Regions from separate parts of the Vibrio sp. D173a genome, predicted to be linked through region 2. Evidence: predicted binding sites of a transcription regulator. Region 2 holds the regulator's gene; each other region holds the start of a gene.
The links. The regulator PurR, encoded in region 2, represses purine synthesis genes. The targets are predictions, from matches to a motif close to TNANGNAAACGTTTNCNTNA.

Region 1 (2,210 bases), on a different contig from region 2:
CCGAGTAACTGGGCTCATATTCAAGCGCTGGCCAACCAATACTCTCACCTTTATTATGCGCTGGGCTTTCATCCATATTTTCTACAACCAGAGTTTGAGCAGTTTGCCCCAGAGCTGGAATCGTTACTTTCCTCGTCCAAGCGACAATGCGTGGCGATAGGGGAGTGCGGTTTAGACTTCGTAATAGATGTGCCTGTCGAGCTTCAAGAGCAGGTACTTGAATTGCAATTCGAACTGGCAAGACGGTTCGATCTGCCCGTTATTTTACACAGCCGAAAAGCACAGAATCGTCTCATCCAACTAGTCAAAGCAGCCAAGCTTCCTAAAGGTGGCGTATTGCACGCGTTCTCTGGCAGTTATCAGCAAGCGATGGAATGGGTTCGATTAGGTTTTCTTATCGGAGTCGGAGGCACAATTACCTATCCAAGAGCCAATAAAACTCGCGACGCGATTCAAAGATTATCACTTGAGAATATCGTTTTAGAAACGGACGCTCCGGATATGCCTATACTTGGCTATCAGGGCGAGCCTAATCACCCTTCAAAACTGATTCATGTATTGAATGAGCTCTCTCTGTTGCATACAGAAAGCAAGCAATCGATTGCCTCTCAGCTATGGGAAAATAGCAATTCTGCCTTCTTTATATGTGAATAGAATCTAAAGATGGTGTTTAAAAGCGAAAACGTTTCCCTTCTTATTGTGAGATAACTCACAAACGGGAGTGAATCAGTGATGAATCTTATAAGAAAGTGTGAGGGTGGCATTACTTTAATTGATTCTGCATGAGTATAATTGCCCCCGCTTTATAGCTCCATTTTGTAACACGCCAATAAATAACTTATAAGGAAGTCATAAACTATGAGCCTGTTTATGAGCCTAGTCGGTATGGTAGTGCTTCTTGCTATTGCATTTGCATTCTCATCTAACCGCAAAGCTATCAACTTTAGAACTGTGGGTGGCGCATTTGCTATCCAATTCATCCTTGGTGCATTTGTTCTTTACGTACCTTGGGGCCGTGATCTACTAAACGGTTTCTCCACTGGTGTTTCTAACGTTATCAACTACGGTAACGATGGTTCATCTTTCCTATTCGGTGGTCTTGTTTCTGACAAGATGTTCGAAGTATTCGGCGGCGGCGGCTTCATCTTCGCATTCCGCGTTCTTCCTACACTGATCTTCTTCTCTGCACTGATTTCAGTTCTTTACTACATTGGCGTAATGCAGTGGGTTATCAAGATTCTTGGTGGTGCACTACAAAAAGCGCTTGGCACTTCTCGTGCGGAATCAATGTCTGCAGCAGCTAACATTTTCGTAGGTCAAACTGAAGCACCTCTAGTTGTTCGCCCATTCGTACCAAAAATGACTCAATCTGAGCTATTCGCGGTAATGTGTGGTGGTCTAGCATCTGTAGCTGGTGGTGTACTAGCAGGTTACGCTTCAATGGGTGTTCCTCTAGAGTACCTAGTAGCAGCATCATTCATGGCAGCACCGGGTGGTCTACTATTCGCTAAGATTCTTCACCCAGAGACTGACCAGCCTCACGAAGACATCGAAGAAGCAATGGACGGTGGCGACGACAAGCCAGCTAACGTAATCGACGCAGCAGCGGGCGGTGCGGCTTCTGGTCTACAACTAGCACTAAACGTTGGTGCAATGCTAATCGCGTTCGTAGGTCTTATTGCTCTTATCAACGGTATGCTAGGTGGCATCGGTGGTTGGTTCGGTATGCCTGAACTAACACTAGAACTTATCCTAGGCTACGCGTTCTCTCCACTAGCATTCCTAATCGGTGTTCCATGGGACGAAGCAGTTGTTGCTGGTTCATTCATCGGTCAGAAACTAGTAATCAACGAATTCGTTGCATACTTGAACTTCACACCTTACCTAGGTGAAGGCGCTCAAGTTGTTGCAGCTACTGGTGAAGTAATGTCTGCTAAGACAACAGCTATCATCTCATTCGCACTATGTGGCTTCGCGAACCTTTCTTCTATCGCGATTCTACTTGGTGGTCTAGGTAGCCTTGCACCAAACCGTCGTTCAGATATCGCTCGCATGGGTATTAAAGCTGTTCTTGCTGGTACGTTGTCTAACCTAATGGCAGCGACTATCGCAGGCTTCTGCCTTAGCCTTGCAGCACTTTAATTAGAATCGGTTCTTAATATATAGACGCCGTTTTGAATCATGCCCTGTAGCAAGAGATTGCTGCGGGG
Region 2 (2,210 bases):
CCCATAGATCATCAGAAATCGCATAGTATTTCGTAACAACTGGGAAACCACGTTTCTTGTAGACGTACGGTTTTAGTCCTTGAGTCTCGAAGTCAGAAGATGTTTGTCGGTCAGCTCGAATGTGAAGTTGGTTGTTTACGACTAGCGCAAACATCGTTTCATCAGCGAAGAGCCCGAAGCCGCCAAACATTGAGCGCGACTTGATATTACCAAGTGCCTCAAACAGCTTCATTGAGTCTTTGAGTATCGGTTTATCCATGGTGTGTTATCTCGGTGTAATTAATATTACGCCACCAAAAATCAGGTCCGAGAGATTAGCAAATGCATGCAGACACAATGTCATTAAAGGGTAAACTCACTTAATGCATATTTGCCATCGGTAACCCCGCTACCTTCCATCTAATTCGATGGTTCAGGCCGGAGGCTTTGCGTCCCACCCTTTCGAATGGTTTGCCCTGTGCGTGACCATTTGAGAATACTTCGTATATTGAATTAACATCACGTTTCAAACATCAAAGTGTGATCTTGGTTCAGTTGATAGTGCTATTTTGATGTGTTTAGTTTCATATTTTGGGCTGTCTACTTGTCATACTAAAGCTTGATGTAGGAAATGGGCTACAAGTGAGTTAAAACAGCAACTTATCTTAGCCTTTGATTGTATAAGCGATGTCGAATGTTTCAAAAAAGTTATTTTACGCAATAAAAAAGCGCCCCGAAGAGCGCTTTATAAAAACTGAGGTGAAATTAGTTCAATTTCTTAACTGTATTGCGAACTACGATCTCTGGCTGCATCTCAAACACACGCTTTTCGTGCTCTTTGTCTTTGATGCGCTCTAGTAGAATTTCAAACGCGTTTTTACCCACACGACGTTTCGGTTGGTGGATCGTCGTTAGCGGCGGTGAGAAGTACTCTGCAAGCTCAATGTTGTCGTAGCCGATAACGGATATGTCATCTGGTACTTTGATGCCGTTTTGTTGTAGACGGCTCATCAAACCTAACGCCATTGTGTCGTTAAAGCAGAATACAGCAGTTGGGCGTTTTTCCATTGCAGTGATGTTGTCTGCAGCAAGTACTGCTGTATCACACTCGAAGTTACCTTCAAGAACCCAATCTTCGTTTACTGCAAGATTTGCTTCAGCCATTGCACGACGGTAGCCTGCGATACGCTCTTGGCACGCCGCCTTTTCAAAGTGGCCGCTCAAACATGCGATGTCAGTATGACCGTTGTCGATCAGGTATTTCGTCGCGATGTAACCGCCTTCTTCTGAGTTATCAATGATCTTATCTGCTTGTGAGCTTTCTGGGCCCCAGTCCATTACCACTTTAGGAATGTCTGAATGGCGATCAAGCATCTCTTTTAGCTCTTCCGTAAGGTCAGAACACATTACTAGGATGCCGTCTACGCGTTTCTCTGCAAGCATGCGGATGTAGTCACGTTGTTTCTCGTAGATACCACCAGTGTTACATAAGATTAGTGTGTAACCTTGACGGTAACAGTAGCTTTCAACACCATCGATCACTTCAGAGAAGAATAGGTTGGTTGATTGAGTAACTAACATACCGATAGTACGAGTAGAGTTGCATTTCAAACTACGAGCAACAGCACTTGGCGCGTAATTGAGCTCATCCACTGCTTTCATTACTTTTTCTTGAGTGGTCTCTGCAACAAAGCGAGTTTTGTTAATTACGTGCGAAACTGTTGTGGTAGAAACGCCGGCTAAGCGAGCAACGTCTTTAATAGTGGCCATAAATGATGTCCTGTATCGAGCTACTGAATACCGTAGTGAAGACAACCATATGCTTAGGGTCTTGCGCAAACCGAGCAACTGCAGAAAGGGCATTGCTGAGATATTTGGCAGCGGTTGTTCCGAAATCGGTATAAAAAGGTTTGTAGCAACATTTGTTGCTGAAACGCCTATTCCTGTCTTACATAAATGAGAAATAGGTCAGCAATCATGTTAAGAAAACACAAAAACCGCTATATTTCAGCGGTTTACATATAAATCATATTTAATCGTTTGCGCTCACATTTTAGACTGATGTGGGCAGGCTGGCAATATTTTCAGCGGTTGTTTTGTGCCTTTGAGGTCACATTTTAACGGCTAAATTTGTTGGGTTTCTATGAGCCAGATTAAAAATAAACGAATAAAATAGGGAGCCTAAATAGCAGGCTCCCTAAAATAGGCGGCAATTATTCACCAAGAAGGTA
Region 3 (2,210 bases), on a different contig from region 2:
AGAAGGAACAATACACCAACAACCACAGCCGTTAGACCTGTACGGCCACCAGCTGCAACACCAGAAACACTCTCGATGTATGAAGTCGTGTTTGATGTACCTAGTAGCGCACCCACTGATGTTGCTGTTGAGTCAGCAAGTAGCGCTTTGTTTAGACGTGGAATGTTGCCGTTTTCATCAGTTAGGCCTGCTTTTTGCGAAACACCAACTAGCGTGCCTGCAGTGTCGAACAAGTCAACGAATAGGAAAGCAAACACTACGGAGATCATGCCAACTTCGAACAAACCAGAGAAGTCTAGCTGCATGAAGGTTGGTGCGATGCTTGGTGGAGTCGACATGATACCGCCCCACTGAACGTCACCGAAGATAAGGCCAAGAATTGTCACACCTAAGATAGCAATCATAACCGCACCTTTCACACCACGGTGAACCAATGCAATCGTCATGAAAAAGCCAATCGCAGCAAGTACCGATTGCAATGACGTAATGTTACCCATTGAAACTAGCGTTGCTGGGTTGTCTACTACGATGCCTGCGTTTTTCAGTGCGATGAACGCCAGGAACAGACCGATACCAGCAGAGATACCAGTGCGTAGAGAAAGAGGAATCGAGTTGATGATCCACTCACGAATCTTGAACACGCTCAAGACAATGAACAGCAAGCCAGAGACAAATACAGCGGCTAAGGCCACTTGCCATGTGTAACCCATGCCCAACACAACAGAATAAGTGAAGAACGCGTTTAAGCCCATGCCAGGCGCCTGAGCGATTGGGTAGTTTGCTACCAAGCCCATGATGAAACAGCCAATAGCTGCAGCAAGACACGTCGCAACGAACACGGCACCACGATCCATACCAGTATCCGCAAGGATAGCTGGGTTTACAAAGATGATGTAAGCCATAGTTAGGAAGGTAGTGACACCTGCGATGATCTCAGTGCGCACGTTGGTGCCATTTTCACTAAGTTTAAAGAGCCTTTCGAGCATGATCGAATCCTGTAAAAGGTAAAAAGTAAACGGTTGCGTAATCGATTGGCTCGAATTATAAAGTTATCAAATAACAAATTCCAGATAGAATTTTCACTCTAATGGGATTTTTTTCGCTGGATATGAAACCTATTCGCTAGTGTTTTAAACAAGGCAAGAATTTAGATCTTAATAAACAACAACTAACAGAATTGTATTTTGTTCGGCTCAGCGTGTACAAACTGAGCAATGTATTAAACTTTCAAACGTAAACCTGAGGTTTTGGACGTTAAATACCCACAAAATTAGTCAGAAAATGAAATAAGTTGAAGATGCGTTAGTAGAATGGAAGCTTGGTGGCGAGAAAGTAGTCGAAGTTTGATACTGCAGATAAAAAAACGCCACTCAATTTGAGTGGCGGTGAATCATGTCAGCACTATGCACTGAAAAAAAATTCCAATTTATAGGGGTGAACAAACTTGTTCGAGTCACATGCGTTGGCTTCAATTAGTAACCAAAGCTTGTTGGGTATACAAAGTTACCGGTGTAAACAGATTTGCTGTTCCAGAACATTGCACTTGGTAAACCTTTCATAAATATCACCTTCTAAATCAATTAATACTGTTAATTTGGTTGATTTCTCGGTTCCTTGGAGGCGATAAACGGACTCATCCTTTGAGCATTTCATTCTTCTCTCAGAAGCTGGTTACAAATATACCACCGAGAAATTTAATTACAAGCATTTTAGTGACAAGAATCACAAAAACCTGATAAATTGATCTTCATCAAGAATCAACTGTAATTAAATTACAGTTTAGTAAATTAAAAATTAAACAAAATTTCAATTCATACTAAGAGCGTTGCATTAGCGTATTAGGTTGTGTTCATAATCTGTGACAGTTCAAGGGCAAATCCTTTTCACCACAACTACTAGAACGGCTTTTGTGGTGGTATGCTGAGGGCAATTCCAAGCCAATACCGATTAGCATTTACTGCTAAACACTCATTAAATTTACGGTTTAAATTTGGCAAAGCACATCAAAGGAGTCTTCCGTGTCTGAATTCCATTCTGAAATCAGTACCTTATCACCTGCTCCACTTTGGCAGTTTTTCGATAAGATTTGTTCAATCCCTCACCCTTCTAAACATGAAGAAGCACTAGCACAGTACATTGTTACTTGGGCGACAGAGCAGGGTTTTGACGTACGCCGCGATCCAACTGGCAACGTGTTCATTAAGAAACCA
Region 4 (2,210 bases), on a different contig from region 2:
ATAGGTTCTTAGTGACCTTTTCGTTACCCATTTTCTAAGTGCAAGCAAGTTAAGGAGAGTGAATGAGCTTATTTCTACGTACTACAGCATTGATGCTTTTAGTACTAAGCCGTGCGCCGGCGTTCGCCGCACTTCCAAATGTCCCGAGTAACGAGCAAGACCGTTCTGCTAGCCAAAACGAAGTTTGCTCAAAATTGTTCAAGCATAGCCTTAGTGGTTTGTATGGCATTCAGTCAATCGACTCCAAACCAACTCAACCTTATTCAGATTTCGATGTACTTTACAGCAAAGCTCACCAAGCACAATTCGAGTTAGAAACCATCTGTAAAAGTACTGCCCTTCTTACTGACGCCCAACCTTACTTCGCAGGCGTTAAATCTCAACATCGTGCCGAAGAAAAGATTGCTCACGAATTGGATGGTCAAGTAGAGCGAATTACAGACTTAGCACGAGCAACTATCGTAGCGGATGACGTAGCAAGCCTTGTATCCGTATATGAAGCACTAGAACGTGAAACAACTATCGTTAAAGTGAAAAACCGCTTTAAGAAACCAACCGCATCTGGTTACCGTGACTTAAACTTACTGGTACGTCTTCCTAAAACGAATTTGATTGCTGAAGTTCAACTGCACCTTAAAGCCATTGCTGACGTGAAAAGTGGTCCAGAGCATGACTTGTATGAACAGATCCAAAAGATCGAACGACAAGCGTTAGTGGAAGGCCGAAGCCTCAACGACATCGAGACGGCATCGATTCGTAACATGCGTACTCAATCGAAAAACTTGTACCAAGAAGCTTGGCACCCATACCTAACAACACACTTAGAAGCTGCGTAAGCGAGCAGTTTCTACCCTCACTAATACTAAAAAGCCACCGTAATTGCGGTGGCTTTTTATTTGTTCTTTAGCAAGTACCGGAACACACAAACAAAAAGACCACGACAAAGCGTGGTCTCATTCCATTTCACATGGCTTACTGGTCTGCCTTTAGGTTCTCTACGCGAGCTTTCAACTTCTGACCCGGGCGGAACGTAACGACACGTCGAGCAGTAATAGGGATATCTTCACCCGTTTTCGGGTTACGACCAGGTCGTTCGTTTTTGTCACGAAGGTCAAAGTTACCAAAACCTGACAGTTTTACCTGTTCGCCACTTTCTAGTGCCTTGCGAATTTCTTCAAAGAACACTTCCACCGTTTCCTTGGCGTCCCGTTTACTAAATCCCAATTTATCAAACAGGTTTTCTGCAAGTTCGGCTTTTGTGAGCGCCATAAAACTTTCCTCAAAGCTATGTTAAACAATGCTACCTTAGTGTAGCGCCAGAGCAGTTTTACCCTACCATTTCAACAACATATCGGGGTTACATTTGGAAGTGTATGACAAGCTTATGATTTTCGCCAACTTTTTTCTTTGCTAATATACCGAATGTTTCATCATCGAAGTACTTTACCCACCACCAATACCATATTTTACTTTAATTACCTCTAAACTATGGGAATTATCCAGTTCAATAATCTAAATTTTCAAATAAAAACAAGATTATTCACTATTTAATAAAAATATCAGATACTGGTCATTTTACAAACAACTGACACAAAACCTCTTAATTTTTCAGTGGTTTGAGTCACTCTACAAATAGATCTGACCAGTTGTATTCATTGGAGTTTTTATTCTGTTTCTGCTGTTCCAGCAGAAAATGAAACCTTGAACAAAGACAAAGTTCTGTGTCCATCACCATGACGATGAATGGAAAGATTGATACTGTTTGCGCATTCTATCCCATCGTCAGAGTACCAACATGCTTCACCAAGTCGTCAGTATTCTATTCCCTGTTTTTGCGTTGGTTTTTGTTGGGTATTTAGTTGGGCGCTACATAAAGCCAGATTTCCGCCCGATCAATCGCATCAATATGGATGTGTTTACACCAGCACTTGTATTTTCATCGCTAGTCAGCATGCCGATTGATATGGGCCAAGTTCCTCTTTTACTTGCTGCTATTATTGCCGTTGTCATACCTGGTGTTGTGATGATACCTATCGCAAAGCTAAGCGGGCTATCCTTCAAAACATGGGCACCACCACATATGTTTAGAAATAGCGGAAACCTTGCCATCCCGTTGTTCACTTATACCTTTGGGGAATTGGCTCTCCCTTCTGCGGTACTCTTGTTCGTTGTCTCCGCCTGTTTGCACATCAGCCTAGGCGTCATGCTGC

Region 1: a site for PurR is predicted at 675-694, ahead of KIV40_RS07650 (NupC/NupG family nucleoside CNT transporter). Genes of this name have one in related genera too.
Region 3: a site for PurR is predicted at 1,008-1,027, ahead of KIV40_RS17350 (NCS2 family permease). Genes of this name have one in related genera too.
Region 4: a site for PurR is predicted at 1,390-1,409, ahead of ihfA (integration host factor subunit alpha). Genes of this name have one in related genera too.

The regions. Positions count from the first base shown of each region.
Region 1 covers NZ_JAHGAH010000065.1:47,706-49,915, forward strand. Annotated here, with positions in the region: gene KIV40_RS07645 (TatD family hydrolase) at 1-654, shown strand, start outside; gene KIV40_RS07650 (NupC/NupG family nucleoside CNT transporter) at 859-2,142, shown strand.
Region 2 covers NZ_JAHGAH010000118.1:60,911-63,120, forward strand. Annotated here, with positions in the region: gene KIV40_RS13395 (TfoX/Sxy family DNA transformation protein) at 1-259, opposite strand, end outside; cyclic di-GMP riboswitch class I at 376-465, opposite strand; gene purR (HTH-type transcriptional repressor PurR) at 745-1,749, opposite strand; gene torD (molecular chaperone TorD) at 2,193-2,210, opposite strand, start outside.
Region 3 covers NZ_JAHGAH010000173.1:2,573-4,782, forward strand. Annotated here, with positions in the region: gene KIV40_RS17350 (NCS2 family permease) at 1-986, opposite strand, end outside; gene KIV40_RS17355 (aminoacyl-histidine dipeptidase) at 2,019-2,210, shown strand, end outside.
Region 4 covers NZ_JAHGAH010000238.1:24,182-26,391, reverse strand. Annotated here, with positions in the region: gene KIV40_RS21495 (RelA/SpoT domain-containing protein) at 63-836, shown strand; gene ihfA (integration host factor subunit alpha) at 973-1,269, opposite strand; gene KIV40_RS21485 (AEC family transporter) at 1,796-2,210, shown strand, end outside.